Regions from separate parts of the Nocardiopsis sinuspersici genome, predicted to be linked through region 2. Evidence: riboswitches for the same ligand, from Rfam matches in the RefSeq annotation. Region 2 holds a riboswitch; each other region holds the start of a gene.

Region 1 (4,207 bases), 1.7 Mb from region 2:
CCGGTCCGGTCAGCATGCCCTTGACCGGCTTGTCGGTGCGCGACTGGGCGTAGGTGGTCCACTCGACCGTCATCGGCTCGGGGCGCGAGACGTCGCCGAACAGGATCGGCGGGCGCACGCACCGCGAGCCGTAGGACTGCACCCAGCCGTTCGAGGTGGTGGCGTAGCCCTCCAACTGCTCGGCGAAGTACTGGACCATGTCGTTGCGCTCGGGTTCGCCGTGCACGAGCACGTCCAGGCCGATCTCCTCCTGGAGTGCGACGACCCGGTCGATCTCCTCGCGCAGGATCTGCTTGTAGGCGTCCTCGGACAGCTCTCCCCGGCGGTGCGCGGCACGGGCGCGGCGCAGCTCCGGGGTCTGCGGGAACGATCCGATCGTGGTCGTGGTGAGCGGGATCTCCGTGGGCCTGCCCCGGTCCTGGGGGCGCTCGTAGGCCTCCGGGCCCAGCGCGTCGAGGCGCGCGCGCACGCGGGCGTCGGTGAAGGCCGGGGGACGGACGCCGCCCCCTCCGGTGTGCTCGGCCTCGGCGCCCTCGGAGAGCACGCGGCCGAGCAGGGCCACCTCCTCCGCCTTCTGCCTGGCGAAGGCCAGGGCTTCGCGCAGCCCGGGGGCCAGGGAGGTCTCGGCCTCCAGGTCCAGGGGCACGTGCAGCAGGGAGCAGGAGGTGCTCACGGTGAGCTCGTCGGTGAGGGCGAGCAGTGTGCCGAGCGTGGCCGCGGCGGCCGGGACGTCGGTGCGCCAGACGTTGCGGCCCTCGACCACGCCCGCGACCAGGCGGGTGGCCCCCAGGCCGGAGACCTGTACCAGGTCGTCCACGCCCTCGTCGTCGGTGACCAGGTCCAGGCCCACGGCCTCGACCGGGGAGTCCTTGAGGACGCGCAGGGCGGGCGCGCCGATGGAGCCGAAGTAGGTGGAGACCAGCAGGGCGGGACGGTCGGAGAGGGAGCCCAGGCGCTGGTAGGCGCGCTCCAGGCGGCCGACGGCGGCACGGCCCTCGTCGGTGGCCAGGATCGGCTCGTCCAGTTGGACCTCGGTGGCGCCGGCGGCCCGCAGCTCGCCGAGGAGCCGGGCGTAGGCGTCCAGGAGCTGGTCGAGCAGGACGATGGGCTCCCACCCCTCGGGAGCGTCGTCGGCGGCCTTGGCCAGCATCAGGAAGGTGAGCGGGCCGACCAGGACCGGGCGGGTGTGGAACCCCGCCTCGGCGGCCTCGCGGAACTCGGCGACGGGCTTGTCCCCGACCAGGCGGGGACGGGTGCTCGGTGACAGCTCGGGGACCAGGTAGTGGTAGTTGGTGTCGAACCACTTGGTCATCTCCAGCGGCAGGGCTCCCTGCTCGCCGCGGGCGAGGGCGAAGTAGCGGCGCAGCTCCTCGTCCCGGTCGTCCGCGGCGGCGGGCGGGGCGAAGCGCGGGGGGACCAGGTCGAACAGGACCGCGGTGTCCAGGACGTGGTCGTAGTAGGAGAAGGTGTTGGACGGGATGTCGTCCACGCCGGCCTCGCGCAGCTGGGCGTAGACGCCCCGGCGCAGGTCGGCCGCGACCGCGTCCAGCTCCTGGGCGCTGGTCCCGCCCCTCCAGTAGGACTCGCTGGCGCGCTTGAGCTCCCGGTGGGGGCCGATACGCGGGTAGCCGTGCACGGTGGAGCGCACGGAGGCGGGAGGTGGGGACGCGTCCGGGGAGGCGGGGGCCTCCGCGGGCCTGGGTGTCTCGGTCATGAGCTTCTCTCCCTCGTCGAAAGCCGGGTACCGGCCACGAGGCGGAGCGAGGAGCGGACCCGCCGGTGAACGCGCCGTGAGCGCACACCCGCCGCCGTCCTCGGCCCTCCCTCGGGGCGCGGGACCACCGGCGGCACGGGTGCGCCGCCGGGTGGAGGCAGGTCTTCGGACTCGGGGGCTCGGACGGTGCGGACACCGTTCCTCCTACTGGCCGCCGCTTCCCGGTTTCCGACCTTTCCGACCGGACTACCAGTGCTTGTGGCGACGCTCGTTCCCCCATACCGCTGCGGGGCAGTCCCGGATTCGCACCGGGTTCCCTCTTGCGACACGCCCCTCCCCACCGGGTACCGTCCCGACCGCGGGGTGGCGCGTGTACCTTCCACGGCTGCAAGTATAGGGAGACCCCTCGCCCCTGTACCCGGCGTACACCCCCTGTGTCCGGCCCCACGGCGTGAACCCCTGCCGCACGACCGGCATCACACCCGATGTGAAACGTCGCGCGGGCGAGTCTCCCCTGTCTCTCCCCGCGGACGTTCGTTCGACGATGAGCGCGGAGATCCCCTGGTGAAGAAGCACTCCCATCCGACCATGGACCCGGACCACCCCCTGATCACGGTTCTGGTAGCGCTACTGGTTCTGGCGGGAATGGTGTTACTGGCGGCCCGGCCCTCCGACGAGGCCGGTCCGCCGGCGGACGAGGCACCGGCGGCCGCCGCCGAGGAGAAGAAGGCGCCGCCCCGGGCCGAGGGCGGCCCCGACGGGCTGACCGTGGTGGACGCGGCGGACGTGGTGGGTGTCGGGGAGGCCGAACTGGCCTACGACGGCGGGATCCCCGCCTCGGTGACCTACCCTGTCATCCCCAACGCCGAGCCGCTGGCCGACTTCCTGAAGCGCGAGCTCGACGCCGAGGTGCGCGCCTTCGAGGCCGCGAGTCCCGGCGCGGTCTCCTTCGAGGCGGACTGGAACCTGACCACGGCGGGCGACGGCCTGGTGGGGGTCCGGATGACACGGGTCGAGACCGACTCCGAGGGCTCCAAGGAGGGGTACACCACCTACTGGTACGACACCGCCACCGCCCAGCACCACCCCTCCACCGCCCTGATCGCCGGACAGGAGGAGCTGGAGGAGCTCAACGCCCTGGTGCGCGAGACGGTGGGCGGCAAAGACGGCGGCCTCCACCCGATCAGCTCCCTGTACGACTCGATGGGGTTCAACCCCGACGGGGACCTGGTCGTGGAGTTCGACGCCGGACAGGTCGCGGCCGCGTCGGAGGGCCGCGCGTACGCGGTGGTCGACGCGGAAAGGGCCGGGGCGCTGCTGTCCGAACTGGGCGCGCGCGTGCGCGACGCGGCGACCGTGGGCGTCGAGGACTTCGAGATCCCCACCCCGCCCCCGGCCGGCGGGGACGGCGGTGGTGACGCTCCCGTGCCCGGGGAGCTGAGCCCGACCGACGACGGCGTCGACTGCTCCGACCCCGACACCAAGTGCGTGGCGCTGACCTACGACGACGGCCCCGGCGGACGCACCTCCGAGCTGCTGGACGTCCTGGCCGAGCACGACGCGCGGGCCACCTTCTTCCTCACCGGCCACCCGGTCATGGAGCACCCGCACACGGTGCGGCGCGCCTACGCCGAGGGGCACGAGCTGGCCAACCACACCCTGAACCACCCCGACCTGGCCGCTCTGGGCGCGGGCCGGGTGCGTTCGGACCTGAACACCGTGCAGGCGCTGGTGTACCGCGAGACGGGATACCCCATGAACCTGATGCGTCCGCCGTACGGCTCCACCGACGACGGCGTGGCGTCGGTGACCGCCGACATGGGCCTGGCCCAGATCCTGTGGAGTGTGGACACCCTCGACTGGAAGGACCGGGACGCCTCGACGGTCCGCGACCGGGTGCTGAAGGGCGCCTCGGAGGGCGCGATCATCCTCATGCACGACATCCACGGCACCACCATCGACGCCGCCGGCTCGGTCATCGAGGAGCTGGACGCGCGCGGGTACACCATGGTCACCGTGTCCCAACTGCTCGGAACCACGACCCCCGGCGAGACCTACCGCGACGGGGTTCCCGACACTCCCGAGGAGGACGCCCGGGCCGACGCCTAGGCATGTGACGGTGACCACATGCGGTCACCTCCACGGGACCGGGCACGACGTCCTCTATGTTGCTCCCATCAGCCACGTCAGCCTCCGCGCAGGGATGAGGGAGTCCGGTGTTGTCGTCGACCCGAGTTCGTCCGAGCGAGGCCGTCCGGTGTCCGGTGGACGGAAGGCGCGGACCGCGGGAGCGCAGACCGCTGTGGCCCGCGGCCGTGCTGGCGGCGCTGGTCCTGCCGCTGGCGGCCTGTGGCGTCCAGGAGGCCACCTCCGGGGTCGAGGATCCGGAGCTGATCACGGTCCTGTTGGACGAGCCGGGTGAGGGGGTCACCGAGTGGCGCGGTGACGCGGGCGACTTCGCGGACCACCCGTACAAGCCGGAGGGCCTGGAGG
Region 2 (4,207 bases):
AGAACAGCACGCCCCGTGTGGTCTCGGCGTCCGCCGAGGTCAGCACGATGAACGAGGTCAGCGCCGAGAACAACTGCATGGCCGCGACCCCGGACAGCACCACGCGGTCCATGCTCGCGCCCAGGCTCTGGGCGAGCAGCACCACCATCCCGAAGGAGAGCACCGCGCCGACGAAGGCGCCCGCCGACAGCGACACCACACCGCCGCCCCACCCCAGGACGATCACGGCGACCGCGCCGGTGGAGGCACCGGAGGACACACCCAGCACGAAGGGGTCCGCCAGCGGGTTGCGCAGCAGCGACTGCATGACCGCGCCGCACAGGGCCAGTCCCGCACCGCACACCGCGGCGAGCAGGGTGCGGGGCATGCGCAGGTTCCACACGATGCCCTCGCGCAGCGGCGGCAGGGGGCTGTCGCCCAACCCCAGACGGGCGGACACCGAGCGCCAGACGTCGGCCGTGCCGATGTCGGCGGGGCCGACGGTCACGGTGACCGCGACCGACACCGCAAGGACCACCAGCCCGCCGGAGGCGAGCAGCGCGAGACGCGCACCCCTCATCGGGTGAACCCGAGGTCCCGCAGACCGTCGGCGACCCGCTCGACTCCCTCGACCGTGCGGATCGAGGGGTTCATGGCCTGGCCGCTGAGCAGGATGTACCGCTCCTCCCGGACCGCGGTGAGGTTGCGGGTGGCCGGGTTGGCCTCCAGGAAGTCGATCTTCGCCTCGGCGGTCTCGGCCGTCTGGGACTCCCGGGTCAGGTCGCCGAGCACGATGACGTCCGGGTCGCGGTCGGCGACGGTCTCCCAACTGATCTGCGGCCACTCGTCGTGGGTGTCGGCGAAGGCGTTCTCCGCGCCGACCGCGCGGGTGATGGCGCCGGGGGCGCCGCAGCAGCCGGCGAGGTAGGGCGACTCGGAGTTGGCGAACCAGTACATGAGGGAGACGTCGGAGGCGTCCAGGCCCTCTGTGGCCGTCTCCACCCGCCGCTCCAGTCCGGCGACGAGCTCCTCCCCGCGCTCCTCGACACCGAAGACCCGCGCCAGGTCGCGGATCTCGCCGTGGACGACGTCCAGGGTGAGCGGCTCGCTGCGGGAGCCGTCCCCTCCGCTCCCGTTGTCCTTGCCCGCGGCGCAGTCGGAGGGGGAGACGTACGTGGGCACGCCCAGCTCCTCGAACCGCTCCCGGGAAGCGACGCCGCCCGTGCCGAGCGTGGAGACGAAGGAGGCGGTCACGAAGTCCGGCTCGGCGTCCAGGACCACCTCGAAGGAGGGGTTGTTCTCGGCCAGCCGCGGGATGCCGGCGTTGGCCTCCTCCAGCCCCTCCATGACCGGGTCGGTCCAGGTGGCGGTGCCGACGATGCGGTCCTCCAGGCCGAGGGAGAGGAGGATCTCGGTACTGCCCTGGTTGAGGGAGACGACGCGCTCCGGCGCGGCGCCGACGGTCACCTCGTGTCCGCAGTTGTCGATCGTCCGGGTGCCGCCGGCGTCGGCGGCGGAGTCCGCTTCGCCGGCTCCACCGCCCGCGGACGGGGAGCACGCGGTGAGCAGCAGGGCCTGGGTGAGGACGGCGAGGGGGAGGAGCGCGGGGCGCGACATGGGCATGCCTCGGATGTCGGGGCTCGAACGCGGAGCCTGGCACGGATTCTCCTCCGCGCACTCGACGCGGAGGGGCCAGCAGGTCTTCGGACTCGGGCTCGTCCGGACAGGGTGCCTTCCCAGGCCGGGGCCGCGCCGACGCTCAGGTCGGTACGGCCTCGCCCCAGTGGCGCTGTTACCCTGCCCGTCCCCCTCACCGCTGCGCGTCAGTTCCGGATTCGCACCGGATTCCCTGACCACGGACGTGGTACGACTGGCCCCGGCAGACTACCAAGGCCCCGTCGCCGCCCTCCGCGGCCGGGAGGTCCGGTGGCCGGGCCGGCCGTGCCTCACACGGGATCCGGGGTGTGCCGGGCGACCCATGCCCGCGTGCGCCGGGGGTCGGCCAGGTCGTCCCAGAAGCACTCGGGGTAGTTGAACCACTTGGTGAACTCGTCGGCCAGGGAGCGGTTCCGGCTCAGTTCCCCCAGGAAGCCCAGGAAGTCCTCGGGCAGGGTCTCCAGGTTCTCCATGAGCATGTTGGTGGTGCGCGTCGCCGACAGGACACGGTCCTCCCTGCGCCGGTCGACGTGTTCGACGAAGCGGCGGTCGAAGACGTCCTGGCGGACGATCTCCTCGGCGAGCACCCAGGCGGCGTGGGAGGCCATGTTGGCCCCCTGCCCGAGCAGGGGGTCCACGGTGACGTGCGCGTCGCCGAGGGCGAGCACGACGGTGCCGTCGTCCAGCACCGTGTGCGTGCGGCGCACCACCGGGGTGACCGCGCCCTGGATGATGCCGCGCGGCCCGTCCAGCGGGCCGAACTCCGCCGGGTCGATCCGTTCGAAGCACGCGGGGTAGTGATCGTGGAGCAGGTCCAGGGCGAGGTCCCGGTAGGCCTTCGGGTCCTCCTCGTAGGGGGTGGCGGCCAGTGCCTCCAGGTCGGAGCCGTAGTGGTTCTCGATGACCAGGGCCATGACCTGGCCGCCGTCGGTCCACGTGGGGATCTCGATCATCTCGCCCGCGCCCGGGCAGATGTGGAAGGTCACGTTGGGGACGGGCTGCTGGGCGATACCGGTGAACAGGCCGGCGCACAGCGCCCGCCGGGGACGGTCGAAGGGCGAGTGCTCGGGGTCCCGGTCGAACATCTCCGCGAACGGGCCGCGTCCGGTGCACACCACGATCAGGTCGAACCGGGAGGCCAGGGAGGGGATGTCCCCAGGCGAGAGCCGGCCGAACACGAGTTCCCCGCCGCGCTCGGCGAAGTCCTCGGTCAGCCGGGGCTGGTAGATCCGGTAGTCCACGGCCCGGCTGGGAGCGTGGAGCAGGCCCTCGAAGGCCGTGGGCTCCGGACCGGGGCCCACGCGGTACTGGTGGCCGGGATAGCCGTGCTCCTCCACCGGCCAGTGGTCCACGCCGAGGGCGCGCTCGCGCTCCACGGTCACCGCGTGGTGGGCGACCGTGCTGAGCACCTTCGACCGCCGTTGCTCGTCCGGTGTGCGCTCGGTGAAGAGGGTGACCTCCACCCCGTGCCGCAGCAGGTGAAGTCCCAGGTGCAGGCCCGCGGTTCCGGCACCGACGATACAGATCCTCTTGCTCACGTCTCTCCTGGCGGCAGGGGTGGTGGGGGGCGAAGCCGGTGGGGCGGAGCGCATGGGGTCTCCGGGGGCGGGGTGTGCCCTTTTCCTCACCGCTGGTGATCGTACGGAACATGGATCGGCCTCGCCAGGGATGTGCGGGGAATCCGGTGGACATTCACGGGAGATGGACATTCACGGGAGAACGTGAGGGGACCGCGCGAAAGCTTGTCGTGGAAGTGCTCGTCGGATTGTGGTGAACACGTCCGTCCGGTGATGTGCCGCCCGTGATCAGGGGAAATTTCTGCGGGTGTTGGGAAAGGCCGGTGCCGCGGCAAGGCCCGTCGGGAAAAGCCGGGTCTGCCCGGTTTTCTCCGTCCTTTGGCCTCCGGTCCGAGAAGTGATCGCCACGGCTTCACGCCCGCTCGCGCGGTCCCCTAGGGTTCAGGCGTGCGAGACAAGGTGGGGCCGACCTTTTCCGGACACGGGGTACCGGGGCCCGCCGTGCTGGTGGCAGGGCTGGCCCTGATCGCCGGATCCGCGGTGTGGCTGGCCGTGAACGGCGCCACCGGCGTTCGGTACTCGGCCGACCACCACGACACCGTTCCCATGTGGCACCGCTGGGTCCCGGCCATGGCGGGCCTGGTCCTCGTGCGGCTGGTACCGCCCCGGGAGCCGTCCGCGACGCGCGTCTTCGCCGAACGTACGTCCCACGCCCTCGTCAACCAGGGGATGACGGGACTGTTCCTCGGCTACCTGTGGAGCCGGTACCGGGTGATGTGGCCCGTTCTCACCGTCCACAGTCTGATGAACGCGGCTCCGATCATGTTGGGGGCGCTGTGAGGCCCCCTCATCGTGGCGGTGGCGGTGGCGGTGGTCGCGGGCAGGAGAGTCCTTGCACCGGGGAGCGCCGAGGGTCCTACGAAGCGCTGGAGGTCGGGCCGGGTCCCGCGTTCACGGACTCCCGGGTGGAGGAGAACCCTCCTGTGGCGTAGGGTCTGCGTTCCGAGCGGGCGAAGGACCGTACGCGGCGTGGGGAGGACGTGTCCGGGATGGCA
Region 3 (4,207 bases), 2.7 Mb from region 2:
GGACCGGCTCTCAGCAGTCCTTCGCGCACGAGACCGGGGCGCAGCGCTCGTTCGCCCAGGACGGGCAGCACGGACAGCCGGGGCACACACCACCGCAGAGAAACGGACCACCACAGGACCCCAGGTTCGGTGCCGGGGACAATCCCGGCTTCGGGGGTGCGTCCGACGCAAACCCTACCTATGGGACCAGTACGGAAACTGACACCGCCCACCGCGGTGGGGCGGTCTCCTCCTACGGAGGGCCGCCGCCTACTGGTCCCGAGCACGCCGACCGGTTCGACGCCGGCCACTACCAGGAACCGCGTCCCAGTCCTGGATATCCCCAGCAGACGCACTCCGGCGCGCATACCGTTGACGAAGCGGTGCATGTTGCGCACAAAGAAGGGAACGACTTCGCGGAGTCGATCGCTCGCGAGGCGCCCGCTCTGTGGGTCGAGGCCGTCCTCGCCCGCAGACCCAGGATGCCCTCCGACCTGGAGGCGCGTCTGCTTCAGGGCTCCTCGCTGCCGATCGACCACCTGTTGCGTGACGAGGTTCGGGACGGACTGCGCCAGGGGTTCTGGCAGGCACTGGAGCGCGCCAGACCCTGACCTTGAGCATGGGAGTGCGAGTAGGGGGATGGGGGCGATGCGGTTGACCCACGTGACGACGGCAGAACTCGACCGTTTGGAATTCCACGCCGTTCGGTCGGGTGAGCACGGACCGGTCGCCGCCCAACTCCTGGACCTGGCCAACCAGGTCGACGCCGGAAGCGAGATCTCCCGCGCGGAGCTGTTCGTGCGCGCGGGAGAACAGTGGGAGATCGCCCAGGAGTTCGAGCGCGCCTGCGCCGCCTACCAGCGGGCGATCGACGACGGAGGGCCCACGGTGATCGACGCGCGCGCACTCAGCGCCGGGGCCCTGCTGCACCTGGACGAGTCCGAGCAGGCCTACGCGCACCTCAAGCGCCTGGAGGCGGAGGATCCCCCGGGCCTGCAGACCTACATCCACGTCGCCGAGGCGCTGTACGCCCACGACGACATGGAGGGGGCCGAGCGGTGGGCGACGGTCGGCGCGGGCCGCTTCCTCGGCCTGGCCTCCTCGCCCTACGTCCGCGACCTCCTGATGGAACTGCTGCGGATCCGTTTCCGCATCCGCGTCGACCTGGGGCTGGACGAGGACGCCCTGGACCGGCGGCTCGACGAGGGGTGACCGCCGCCCGAACCCCTCGGGTCGGCGGGGAAGCAGGCGGGTGAGCTTTCCGACGTCCACGGGGGGCGTGCGACACGCCCGGAGCCGGCCGCCGACGCGTGCCGTCCCCGCGCAGGGCCCTTGCAGGCGGCCTCCGGACGGGGTGCGCCGGGTTCCGCGAACGCACCCGAGCCGTGCCGCAGGCGGGTTCTCCGGGCCCGTGGAGGACGCCTCGGCGCGGGCGGCCCCGGCGACGTCCTAGGCTGTGTCGAGTCACCCCCGAACGTTGCCCCACGAGGCGTGATCCCTGCGGTGAGCGGGTGGAAACGGGCCCCGATACCACGCTCTGAGTGTGTGTCCGACAGTCGTCGAAGCATCTGAGAAATCAGTGACACGCCATCATCTTGCGGTGTTCCAACCCTCCATCCCCTAGATGTAGTATCTCTCCCGCTGGTGGTTCACCTCCTGGGGTGAGGCAAGAGGGAATCCGGTGCGAAACCGGGGCTGCCCCGCAGCGGTGAGTGGAGACGAGGCCGCCACAGGCGCCGGGAACCCCCGAGGACATCCCGGAGCGGTGACCTCCACAAGCCCGAAGACCTGCCACCGGTGCGCACGTGAGCGTGTGCCGACGACGGGGCTTCGAGGGTGAGCCGCCGCGATCCACCGGTCGACGACCGTACGCACCCAGTGCGCCGGTCCACCGGTGGGCGCCGTGCGCCTCGCATCTCGGTCCCCTCCCCGCCGGGACTCTTCTATTGAGGTTTTGGAGCCGCTGTATGACCCTTGACGTCGAAGCCGTGCCCGCATCCGTTCGGTCCGCACCGACCAACGACGGCAGTCCCCCCGCCGCCGTCGACCGGATCGAGCACGTCGTGGCCGAGGCCTGCGCGCGGCTCACCGGTGTTTCGGCGGAGAAGGTCCTCACCGAGGCCCGTCGCGGCTTCTACCCCGGGATGTCCGACGCCGAGATCGAGCTGGCCCTGGTCATGGCCGCCCGCAGCTTCGTCGAGGTGGACCCCGACTACTCTTACGTGGCCGCCCGCCTGCTGCTGGACAAGCTGCGCCGCGAGGCCCTCACCTTCATCAGCGGCTCCCCCGACGCCGCCGGCCAGTCCGAGATGGGCGAGCGCTACGCCTCCTACCTCGCCGCCTACGTCAGCCGCGGCATCGACCTCGGCCAGCTCGACCCGGCGCTGGCCGGGTTCGACCTGGACCGCCTGGGCGCCGCGCTGCGCCCCGAGCGCGACGAGCAGTTCACCTTCCTCGGCATCCAGACCCTCTACGACCGCTACTTCCTGCACAGCGACGAGGTCCGCTACGAGCTGCCGCAGGCGTTCTTCATGCGCGTGGCCATGGGCCTGGCCCTCAACGAGGACGACCGCGAGGCCCGCGCCATCGAGTTCTACGAGCTGCTGTCCTCGTTCGACTTCATGGCCTCCACGCCCACCCTGTTCAACTCGGGCACCGTGCGGGCGCAGCTGTCCTCCTGCTTCCTCACCACCGTCGGCGACGACCTGCAGGCCATCTTCCACGGCATCAGCAACAACGCGATGCTGTCCAAGTACTCCGGCGGCCTCGGCAACGACTGGACCCCGGTGCGCGGCCTGGGCTCGCACATCCGCGGGACCAACGGCAAGAGCCAGGGCGTCGTCCCGTTCCTGAAGATCGCCAACGACACCGCCGTCGCGGTCAACCAGGGTGGCAAGCGCAAGGGCGCCGTCTGCGCCTACCTGGAGACCTGGCACATCGACATCGAGGAGTTCCTCGACCTCCGCAAGAACACCGGTGACGAGCGCCGCCGCACCCACGACATGAACACCGCGAACTGGGTTCCGGACCTGTTCATGAAGCGCGTGGAGCAGGGCGGCACCTGGACCCTGTTCTCGCCGGACGAGGTCCCCGAGCTGCACGACAAGTACGGCACCGAGTTCGCCGAGGCCTACGTCCGCTACGAGGCCGAGGCCGAGGCCGGGCGGATCAAGGTCTCCAAGAAGATCCCGGCCGTCGACCTGTGGCGGCGCATGCTCACCATGCTGTTCGAGACCGGCCACCCGTGGATCGCCTTCAAGGACCCGGCCAACCTGCGCTCGCCGCAGCAGCACGCGGGCGTGGTGCACTCCTCCAACCTGTGCACCGAGATCACGCTGAACACCAGCGCCGACGAGGTCGCGGTCTGCAACCTGGGCTCGGTCAACCTGGCCCAGCACGTGGGCCCGGACGGCCTGGACGTCGAGCGCCTGCGCGGCACCGTCCGCACCGCCGTGCGCATGCTCGACAACGTCATCGACGTGAACTTCTACACGATCCCCGAGGCGCGCCGCGCGAACATGCGCCACCGCCCCGTGGGCCTGGGCCTGATGGGCTTCCAGGACGCCCTGTTCAAGCTGCGCACGCCCTTCGCCTCCGAGGGCGCGGTGACGTTCGCCGACGAGAGCATGGAGCTGATCAGCTACTACGCCATCGAGGCCTCCATGGAGCTGGCCTCCGAGCGCGGCTCCTACGAGAGCTTCGAGGGCTCGCTGTGGAGCCGGGGCGTGCTGCCGATCGACTCGCTGCGGCTGCTGGCCGAGGCGCGTGAGGGCGACCTGGACATGGACCGGGGCGAGACCCTGGACTGGGACTCGCTGCGCGAGCGCGTCAAGGCCACCGGCATGCGCAACTCCAACGTGATGGCGATCGCCCCGACCGCGACCATCGCCAACATCACCGGCGTGGGCCAGTCGATCGAGCCGGTCTACCGCAACCTGTACGTCAAGTCGAACATGTCCGGCGACTTCACCGTGGTCAACCCCTACCTGGTGCGCGACCTCAAGGCGCGCGGGCTGTGGGACGACGACATGGTCTCCGCGCTGAAGATGCACGACGGCAGCCTCGGCGCCGTCGACCGTGTCCCGGACGACCTCAAGGCCCTGTACGCCACCGCGTTCGAGATCGACCCGGAGTGGCTGGTGGACGCCGGCTCGCGCCGTCAGAAGTGGATCGACCAGGCCCAGTCGCTGAACCTGTACATGGCGGCGCCCAGCGGCAGGAAGCTCGA

Evidence for each region. Region 2 has a riboswitch for cobalamin ahead of NOSIN_RS11465 (ABC transporter substrate-binding protein). Riboswitches for the same ligand answer to the same signal wherever they lie in the genome.
Region 1: it holds a riboswitch for cobalamin, as region 2 does, so the genes downstream of both, metE (5-methyltetrahydropteroyltriglutamate--homocysteine S-methyltransferase) here and NOSIN_RS11465 (ABC transporter substrate-binding protein) in region 2, are expected to answer to the same signal.
Region 3: it holds a riboswitch for cobalamin, as region 2 does, so the genes downstream of both, NOSIN_RS23305 (ribonucleoside-diphosphate reductase subunit alpha) here and NOSIN_RS11465 (ABC transporter substrate-binding protein) in region 2, are expected to answer to the same signal.

The regions. Positions count from the first base shown of each region.
Region 1 covers NZ_MCOK01000001.1:950,858-955,064, reverse strand. The annotation lists gene metE (5-methyltetrahydropteroyltriglutamate--homocysteine S-methyltransferase) at 1-1,714, opposite strand, end outside; cobalamin riboswitch at 1,871-2,063, opposite strand; gene NOSIN_RS03995 (polysaccharide deacetylase family protein) at 2,303-3,823, shown strand; gene NOSIN_RS03990 (polysaccharide deacetylase family protein) at 3,934-4,207, shown strand, end outside.
Region 2 covers NZ_MCOK01000001.1:2,669,717-2,673,923, reverse strand. The annotation lists gene NOSIN_RS11470 (FecCD family ABC transporter permease) at 1-559, opposite strand, end outside; gene NOSIN_RS11465 (ABC transporter substrate-binding protein) at 556-1,596, opposite strand; cobalamin riboswitch at 1,657-1,869, opposite strand; gene styA (styrene monooxygenase subunit StyA) at 1,926-3,173, opposite strand; gene NOSIN_RS11455 (hypothetical protein) at 3,600-3,992, shown strand; gene NOSIN_RS11450 (hypothetical protein) at 4,202-4,207, shown strand, end outside.
Region 3 covers NZ_MCOK01000001.1:5,398,128-5,402,334, forward strand. The annotation lists gene NOSIN_RS23295 (NYN domain-containing protein) at 1-590, shown strand, start outside; gene NOSIN_RS23300 (hypothetical protein) at 619-1,191, shown strand; cobalamin riboswitch at 1,608-1,789, shown strand; gene NOSIN_RS23305 (ribonucleoside-diphosphate reductase subunit alpha) at 1,947-4,207, shown strand, end outside.